Regions from separate parts of the Tenacibaculum sp. SDUM215027 genome, predicted to be linked through region 1. Evidence: riboswitches for the same ligand, from Rfam matches in the RefSeq annotation. Region 1 holds a riboswitch; each other region holds the start of a gene.

Region 1 (3,267 bases):
CCAACTGAAAAACATCTCCTCTTTTACAGTGTTCTTTTGCTTTTGTTACACTTCCTTTAAACTCTTCGTCGGTAATATTTGAAGTTTCTTCTCCTTGAAAAGCAAAGTCATATTTAGCAAAGGATTGAGAATTTACCAAGTTTTCAATTTCTGATAATCGAGACTCCTCACCTTCAGGAATGTTTTCTATCAAAATCATTTCATTTTTAAAATGATTAATAGCAACGATAAATCTAAAAAAACTATACTGTAATATTGGAATTGCTGACGGAGCTTTCTTTGATTTTAATTGAATAGTTTCAAAGTATTGTACAGCATCGAAAGTGGTATACCCATACAATCCGTTAAATGATTTTATTTCTTCTGAACAGTCTACTGAAATAACATCACTATATGTATCAAATTTTTTATAGAAATCTTTTTGAATAGGTCCTCTTTCTAATTCTTCCTTTTGATAAGACAGTACTAACTCATCATTTTCAGCTTTAATTGTAACCAACGGTTCTATACATAAAAATGAATAACTATTTTCTTTACTGTGATAGTCTGAACTTTCTAACAGCAAACTATTTGCATACTTATCTCTTGTTTTTAAGTACAAACTAACTGGCGTAACCATATCTGCCAGTTGTTTTTTTGCTCTTGTTTTAAAGGTAATTTTTTTCATTTCATTTAATATGTAAAAACAAAAAAGGCTTATCATGAGATAAGCCTTTTCGTTGTATTATAGATATAACAAGATGGTCTCACTAACGTAAGTTACGAGTTTTCCACCACCAGTTATTTAATTGTTGTTTTATCATTATGCTACAAATGTATAAAGTGATTTTGATTTTACAAACTTTTTTAGATTAAAAATTTATAAATCAATAAACAGCAACTTAATTAATAGAAAAATTTTCTTTAGAGAAGAAAATATCTATTGGTGAACTCCCTATTCCCTTTACTGTTTTAAAAACAGTTTTATCTTCGTTATAAATAACTAGCACACTTTTATCTGTATCAAAAAAATCTTCTGCTCCCAAAACATACACTTGTCCTGTCGTCGGATGTTCTTTGATAACAGTTGTAAGCATTACCCCTTCTGTCATTGGGTTTACAAACTCTTCTGCTTCTTTACTTACAGTATTAAAACGGTGAACTGCTCCTGTAGCTACCTCTAACCAATAAATATAATTACTTGATAAGCTCATAGTAAGCATACTTGTTTTATAAAGATTCATACCCTCTAATGTTATAGTTTCATTAACAGAATAATTTCTACCAAGACTTACGAATGCTGCTTCTCCCACTCTCTTTTCTGTTCCAACCCAAATTTTATTGTTTTTATCTTTTAGAATTCCTGAAATAACATCTTCAAAAGTTACTACTGTTTTTAATGACTTATCCTTAATATTCAAAACCTTCAACTCTTTACCATCAGCAATCAATACGCTTTCTCCTTCTACTAAAAGTCCTGATTTAGAAAATAAAACCTTATCTGATATTCCTTCCATTTTATCTTTTATTCCTTCATTTATATTAAATAATGATAGGTTATATCTTTTATCTCTTCCTCTTCCATCTGTTGAAACCATTAATCCCTCTGTTTCAGAATACATTGTTAAATACGATGGATCTGCGACCTGAGAAGTAGCTACTGTTTTCTCTACAACTAAGCTTTGTAAATCGAATTTTGTAACAAAATCAGGCCCTGTCTGTGATATTGCAAACAATTTGTTTTCATAACCTGAAAAAGAAATAGTGTTTTTGTTTAGCGACTCATATACATTTGGGGTAAAAACCTGACCTTCATCTAGGTGCCCTATTGTTGTTTTTTCTCCTTCATAACTCAATATAAAAGAATTATTATAAATCGGAATTGGTTCCTGTTTTATTGAATCACTTGAACAAGAAAAAAATGTCATAATAAGACATAGCAATGTAATACTGTATATACGTATCATTTTTATAATTAATTTGAAATTTCTGAAACTAAAAAACACTGATAAACATTCTTCAAAACATAAAATGTTTATGTGTACACATTGCTACTTCTTTTATTCCCGAAAGAAAAACAACAAATTAAATTTGGCAGATCTCCTGACTAACATCTTGTTACTACCTTCCCGTAAAAAACAGTGGTGTAAGAAATAACAAGTATCTATTATATAGACAAAGCTTACAGTTGCGGGTACAGTTTAGGACTTTCACCTAATTCCCTTTTAATTTTCTTTTCTTCAAAGAAAAACCGCGACAAATATATTTTAGTCTCAGGAAAGAAACACCAATTTTACTGTTAAAATTCCAGTTCCTCCTTTCCGCATGAAAACCAACTTTATAATTATTATGAGAATAAATTAAAAAGTAAAATAACAATAGCTTAAAATTCAATTTAAAGTTTTAAAAAAGCTTTTTTATAGAGTATAAAGTTATAATTTATAACCAATAATAATAAAATTATTTAAAAATAAAAACATCATTCAGTTATTTGCATTGTAATAAACAACAAAAATAAAAGTTATGTGTGGAATTGTATGTGCGTTTGATTTAAAGCAACCGTCAGATAAATTAAGACCTCAATTATTAGAAATGGCTAAAAAGGTTCGCCATAGAGGTCCAGATTGGAGCGGAATTTATAGTGATGAGAAAGTAATTATGGCACATGAGCGACTAGCAATTGTTGATCCTGCTTCTGGACAACAACCCCTATTTAGCCATGATCGTAGATTTGTGTTAGCTGCTAATGGAGAAATATACAATCACAAAGAGATAAGAAAGCAACTCAAAGAGCAACATGAATTCTTAACAAAATCTGACTGTGAGGTAATCTTAGCCTTATACAAAGAAAAAGGTATTGAGTTTTTAGATGATTTAAACGGAATTTTTGGCTTTACTGTGTATGATTCTATTACCGATGAATATTTAATAGCTCGTGATCATATGGGAATTATTCCTTTATATATGGGATGGGATAAACACGGTACTTTCTATGTAGCTTCTGAATTAAAAGCTCTGGAAGGTTATTGTAACAAAATTGAGGTTTTTCCTCCGGGTCATTACTATACCCGTGAAGATGGTTTACAAAAATGGTATTCTCGTGATTGGATGGAATACGAAGCTATAAAAGACAACCAAACTTCTATTCATGAAGTTCGTGATGCTTTAGAAGCTGCTGTACATCGCCAATTAATGAGTGATGTTCCTTACGGAGTATTATTATCAGGTGGGTTAGATTCTTCTATTACTTCAGCTATTGCAAAAAAATATGCTGCTAAACGTGTAGAG
Region 2 (3,267 bases), on a different contig from region 1:
AAGAAACAGAACCAGAAATTGATCTATTTCCTTCACCACTTATTAAAATTCCGTTTTCATAATCCCCTTTAGGTAAACTTGGACTTCTATCATCACTACATGATGTAAAAAGAATACTCCCTAAGAATAATACTCCTAATAGTTTAGTTATTTTCATTTGTTAAAATTTATAATTGATATTTATGTTAAAATTTCTTTGTGGCATAGGCCTCCTTGGCATAACCATGTATTTTTCTCCTAATAGATTATTTACTTTGACTCCTAATAACAGCTGATTTCGTTTCTTTTGGTATACCTTATATTCTGCTCCTACATTAACTATAAAAAAATTAGGAACTATAAAATCATTAGAGTTATCTTCGGTCGTATATACTTCTCCATTATAAAGTGACTGAGTAAATAGGTTAACTTTTTTACGACTTATCGATAAGTTACTATTCAATAAATGTTTAGGCACAAAAGTTAAATACTTATCTGTTTCACTATCTTTAGCTAAAGCATAAGAATAGTTAGAGGATATATTAAATCTATACTCTCCAAAAACAACTTCATAACTTAAACTAGCTTCTATACCTTTATTCTGAGTTTCATTTAAATTGATGGGAACCCAAACCCCAGGTCTGCTTGAATCACCAGAAGGTGTCCAGACTATCTTGTCTTCTGTATTAATTAAATAAGCTCCTAGATCAAAGTTTAAACCTTTACTTGAATACCCTAATCCTACTTCTCCCTGAACAGAAGTTTCTGGAATCAAATTTTCATTTCCTTGACCTGGCCAAAATAAATCGTTATATGTTGGTACTCTATAGTTTTTCGATCCGTTGACTCTTACATACCATTTTGAAATAGGAGTTACTTTTATTCCTGCAGCATAAACTAACGGAACCTTATAATCTGAATTAAAATCTTTCCTTAACTTAACATTAAAGGAAACATTTTTATGTATATCTTGTCTATAAACAAAGTACTGAGAAAACTGTCTTCTATTTTTTTCTTTGATAACGTCAGTACTACCAAAAGTAGATTCATACTCTGAATAAGAAGATATATCTGCTTTAATTTTTGGAAGTTTATAATTTATGTTATAGGACATTATAAATCTTCTCGATTTTCCGTAGTTGAAGTTTTCAGAAAGCTTATTAGAGAAATATTGATATTTCTGTGTTAGATATGCTAATTTGATTTCTTGTCTTATCTTCCCTTTTTCTATACCATATACCAGTAAATTTCTTTGATTAGAATCAATATATTTTTCTCTTGCTGATGTCGGGTTAGGCAATGTTCCTGAGAAAAGACGTTCTCCAGAAAAGCTTGTGCTATAAAATTTTAATTCAGATTGATTGTTAAGCTTATGCCCAAAACCTAAGTTAATTCCATAGTTTTCATAAGCTCCATTGGTATTTTTGTATTCAGAATCGAATAATTCAAAATCGTTTTCTGAAGAATTTCTAGAAACTCCCACACCTATACTATACTTTGAATTGGAGATTTTTGACTTAAAAATTGAATTGAATGTATTGTAACTTCCTCCTGTTAATACAAATTGATTTTTTACATTAAACTCTTCTGTGTAATTTAAAACATCATTTAAATGCACAGTCCCTCCTATTGCACCTGAACCATATTCTATACTTCCTCCTCCTTTTCTTACATCAATAGCGTCATTTAGACTTACTGTTAAAGAATTAAAGCCTGTTTGTCCATTGTTTATAGAGTTAATATTTATTCCATTCCATACAACAGCTGTATTGGAAGCACTTGTGCCTCTAAAGCTTACAGAACTTGTTCCTCCTTTTCCGTACTCCTTTAAATAAATTGATGAATTATATCTTATTAAATCAGTAAAAGACTCAATATTTCGTGTCAACACAGAATCTGAAAGACTAACCACATGTTGACCTATAGAGTTTTCTTTTAATTTTTTTGTAGCGTCGATGAATACTTCATCCAATCGATAAGAAATTGTATCGTTTTGCCCTACCAGAACAACCACATAAAAAAAAGAAAAAAATGTAATTACTTTTTTAGCCATATTCTACCAAACTTTTATCCCGAAAGTTTTAATTAAATTATAATAATTGGCAGGTCTCCTGGCTTGCATCTTGTAACATACCTTCCCATTTAAAAAACAGTGGTAAGAGTGATTGTTACAAGCTTAATAGCTTACAGTTGCGGGAACAGCTTCGGTTTTGCACCGAATTCCCTTTTAATTCTCTTTAATAGATGATTAAAGAAAAACCAAAAATCACGGCAAATGTATAGTATTCTTATAAATTAGCAACCATCAAGTCATGATAATTTGCGAATTTTGTTTTTAAGTTCTCTGGTAGTGTATAATAATCTGGATGAATCATTTTAGCTAAACATTCCACTCCTTCTACTAAAGTCCCTGCAGACGATTGTGTAAACATAGCAAAGTCAGCAATATAAACTTGTTCGTTTTTTACAGCTCTTAAAGACTTCCATTCTTCTCTTTCTTCTAAAAACTTCATATCTTCAAGAGTTCTGTCAATTCCGTATCCACAAGGAGCAATAATTAACACCTCAGGATCGTATTTTACGATTTTATCCCAAGAAATTACAATACTATCTCCTGATGGATGTGACAATAAATCAATACCTCCAGCATATCCTATCTGATGAGGAATCCAGTGTCCGCAATTAAATAACGGATCAATCCACTCTAATAACATCACACTTTTCGACTGGATTTTATGTTCACGTTGCACATCAACAATATCATAAACACGCTTTTTCAATCCATTCACATACTTCTCTCCTACCTTTTCTTTTTTCATCGCTTTTGCAATGGTTAATGCATTATCAAAAACGTCTTCTAAAGAGTTTGGTGTTATAGAAATTAACTCTGGAATCTTCGGTAATTTATACGCTGATTTTGCCACAGATTCTGTGTCTATCTGGCAAACATCACAAACATCTTGTGTAAAAACAATATCGGGTGCTATACTTTCCAAAACAGGCTCGTCAACATAGTATAAAGTTTTCCCTTCTGCCTTTGTTTTTGAAAAAATAGCTGTTATTTCTTTACTTGTTAAGACTTTTCCTTCTAGCTTATATCGAACAGCGACCTCTTTTTCTTGTAAAGCTACTTCAGGACATTCAAAAGTAATTCCGTTTAAATAATCTTGTAAGCCCATATCATAAATCATTTGAGTTACTGCTGGCATAAAAGAAGATACTGTCATAATTCATTGTTTTAGTTCAGCAAAAATAAACAGTTATCTATTTTAATTTGCTTTTTATTAA
Region 3 (3,267 bases), on a different contig from region 1:
CATCTACACCACAAGATGAAATTTTAAAAGCTTCAACAGCCCATTTTAGATAATTTTTCCAGTCTGATTTTCGTAGAGGAAGCCCTTCTCTTATGGCAGGTTCATCAATTTGAATAATTCGAATACCCGCTTTTTCTAAATCCGTAACTTCATCGCGAATAGCTAATGCAATTTGTTTACAGGTAGTTGAACGAGGTTGATCATCGCGTACAAAAGACCATTGTAAAATAGTAACAGGTCCTGTTAGCATTCCTTTAACCCAATTATCAGTCAAAGATTGAGCATATTGTGACCAGTAAACAGTCATTGGATGAGGTCGATAAACATCACCGTAAATAATAGGAGGTTTTACACAGCGGCTACCATAACTTTGAACCCAACCTTTTTTTGTAAAAGTTACTCCAGCAAGTTGTTCACCAAAATACTCTACCATATCATTTCGCTCATATTCACCATGAACCAAAACATCTAGCCCTATTTTTTCTTGCCATTGAATGGTTTTTTGAGTTTCTTTTTTTAGCAAATATTTATATTCCTCACTATTTAAGGTGCCTTTTTTAAATTGAGCTCTCCAGCTTCTTACTTCTTTAGTTTGAGGGAATGAACCAATGGTTGTAGTAGGAAATAATGGTAAACTCAATACTTTTTCTTGTGCTTTTTTACGAATAGAAAAGGCATTTTTTCTTTGAGAATCTACTTCAGTAATGGCATCAACACGTTGTTTTACATCATTGTGGTGAATTAAAGAAGAAGATTTTCTGCTAGCAATAGCTTTTTTGTTTTCTTCAAAAGCATTTAAAACAGTTTTGTTAGTGGTGTTTTCAGATAGTTTTTTTAATAAACTTACTTCTGTAAGTTTTTGCTTAGCGAAAGCAAGCCATTGTTTTATATCATTATCTAGAGATGTTTCTAACTCTAAATCGCAAGGAGAGTGTAACAAGGAACAAGAAGAAGCAATAAAGATTCTATCAGAACCTAATTTATTGGTCGCTTTTTGAATAAGTTGTAACGATTTTTCAAAGTCATTCTTCCAAATGTTTCTTCCATCTACAATACCTAATGATAGAGATTTATTCTCAGGAAGAGTGTCTAATACATCGTCTAGTTGGTCTTCACAACGAACTAAGTCGATGTGTAATGTGTCGATAGGTAGTGTGTTAGCTAATGAAATATTGTCTTTTAGACCTTCAAAATATGTAGCTACCATAAACTTTAGTTTTGGAAACTTTTTTCTAATCTCATTATAGATAAATTGATAGGTCTCTTTGGCTTTTTCGCTTAAATCTAATGCTAAAAATGGTTCATCAAATTGAATACATTCTGCACCCTGGGCTTGAAGTTCTTGAAGTATTTCAATATAAACAGGAAGTAACTTTGAGGCTAAATCTAACTTATCAAAACCTTCTTCTTTTTCTTTACCTAAAAGAAGGTAGCTAACCAGACCAATAATTACAGGTTTAGCATTAATTCCTAATTGTTTAGCTCCAACAAATTCATTAACAATTTTATTAGAGAATAGTTTAAACTCCTGATTTTTATGAAACTCAGGAACAATGTAATGGTAATTAGTATCAAACCACTTAGTCATTTCCATAGCAGTAATATCAAGTTCATCTTTTTGATATCCTCTTGCCATGGCAAAATAAAGATCAAGCTCAGAGTTTGAAGTTTTTAAAGCTACTTCGTTGTAACGTTTAGGAATAGCACCAACACTAAGTGTCATATCTAACACCTGATCGTAATAAGAAAAATCATTACAAGGAATAAGGTCTATTCCTGCTTCTTGTTGTGTTTTCCAGTTTTGTTGACAGATGTTTCTTCCTGTTTCAAGAAGTTCCTGTAAACTAGTTTTGCCCGACCAATATTGCTCGCAGGCTTTTTTGAGTTCTCTGTTGCTACCAATACGCGGATAGCCAAGAATGTGCGTTTGCATTTCTTTTTAACTTTTATAATTAAACATTAATTTTAAAAGTTCTTTTAGATGCTTCGCAATGCTAAAAAACAATGTGATGGTTGAGGAAAAAAATAATGACATACCAAAAAAGCACAGCATTTCATAAGAGAAAGTGTGCGTTAAAAATATATCATCGGTATGACCCAAAAGCTTCAAATCGCGAAAGCATTGTCAATATCCGAATAGGCAGGTCTCCTGACTTATAACAGTTTTTATCATCCTTCCCGCTTTTGGCAGTGGATACTCTAGGATAAAAACCTTTGGTGTGTTACTTACAGTTGCGCGACAGCTCGTGATTTGCACACGATTCCCTATTAATCTACAGCTAAGTAAAACCTTTCCGGTTGATGAAGTATGTAAAGAACTTATCGGGGTAAATGTATGTATTATTTTTTTAGAACAGGTAATAAAAAAAGCATCAGTATACTGATGCTTCTTGAGTTTTAACAAGATTTTAAATTTTGTTATTTTTCCCAGTTTTTAAGTTGATCTAGATATAAGTAGCTTTCAACAAATTTTCTATGTTCAGTATTTGTCATGATTTCGAGTAGTTCTAAAGCTGAGATATAACTAGCTAAATTTCCGTTTGAAGATAAAAACTTACCATCTTTAACAAAAGTTACCAAGCTGTCATTTTGCACTTTTAAATTAGGATAATCCTTTTGCAATTGCACACCACCACCAATCCATGTTACAATTTTATGACCATCAGCGATACCTGATTTACCAATTAAATTGGCACCAGCACAATTACTAACAGTGTATTGAGTTTCTTGGTTTTTTGTTTTTATAAAATCTACAATTTTATCATTATGTACTTGTGCATACATATCATAAGCACTTGGTACAAATAAAGCTGTTAATTTAGGGCAATTATCAAAAGTATAGTCAGGAACAAAATGCATTCCTTCTTCGGTGGTAATTGGTTTTGTTGTTTCAGCGATAGCTACTACATTAAAAAGTTGTTTACCATCTTTGTCTACTTTTCCAAATACATCTGACGTTGCAATAACTTCTCCTTGTAAAACACCATTAAACATTAAAAGTCCTATAGTTGGTAATTCAGGATTAAAAGGTTTTAGATGTTTAGTAAGTGTATCAGATGGAGATATAACTTGTTCAACTTTTTCAGTTTTTTCGTTGGATTTCGATTTCTTAGAATTACAGCTGATAGCAATAATTACAAATACCAGCATTGTTATAAAGCTAACTTTTTTCATGTTTTTTTATTTTTTATTTCTTTCTGTAGGTTTAATAATCATTCTAAAATATTGGTCTTTATATATGTAGTATCCCAACCAGTTGTATAGAGT

Evidence for each region. A riboswitch is a leader RNA that binds a small molecule or an ion and turns the genes downstream of it on or off. The one in region 1 is predicted to bind cobalamin.
Region 2: linked by a shared signal. The riboswitch ahead of ACQYZ7_RS11565 (TonB-dependent receptor domain-containing protein) and the one ahead of ACQYZ7_RS09770 (hypothetical protein) in region 1 are both predicted to bind cobalamin.
Region 3: linked by a shared signal. The riboswitch ahead of metE (5-methyltetrahydropteroyltriglutamate--homocysteine S-methyltransferase) and the one ahead of ACQYZ7_RS09770 (hypothetical protein) in region 1 are both predicted to bind cobalamin.

Annotation. Positions count from the first base shown of each region.
Region 1 is NZ_JBNXUE010000003.1:329,629-332,895, forward strand. It holds gene ACQYZ7_RS09765 (anthranilate synthase component I family protein) at 1-667, opposite strand, end outside; gene ACQYZ7_RS09770 (hypothetical protein) at 882-1,907, opposite strand; cobalamin riboswitch at 2,056-2,250, opposite strand; gene asnB (asparagine synthase B) at 2,503-3,267, shown strand, end outside.
Region 2 is NZ_JBNXUE010000004.1:327,658-330,924, forward strand. It holds gene ACQYZ7_RS11560 (YncE family protein) at 1-157, opposite strand, end outside; gene ACQYZ7_RS11565 (TonB-dependent receptor domain-containing protein) at 161-2,032, opposite strand; cobalamin riboswitch at 2,064-2,258, opposite strand; gene ACQYZ7_RS11570 (ABC transporter substrate-binding protein) at 2,268-3,206, opposite strand.
Region 3 is NZ_JBNXUE010000001.1:1,183,323-1,186,589, forward strand. It holds gene metE (5-methyltetrahydropteroyltriglutamate--homocysteine S-methyltransferase) at 1-1,933, opposite strand, end outside; cobalamin riboswitch at 2,123-2,309, opposite strand; gene ACQYZ7_RS05610 (DJ-1/PfpI family protein) at 2,419-3,174, opposite strand; gene ACQYZ7_RS05615 (NAD(P)/FAD-dependent oxidoreductase) at 3,181-3,267, opposite strand, start outside.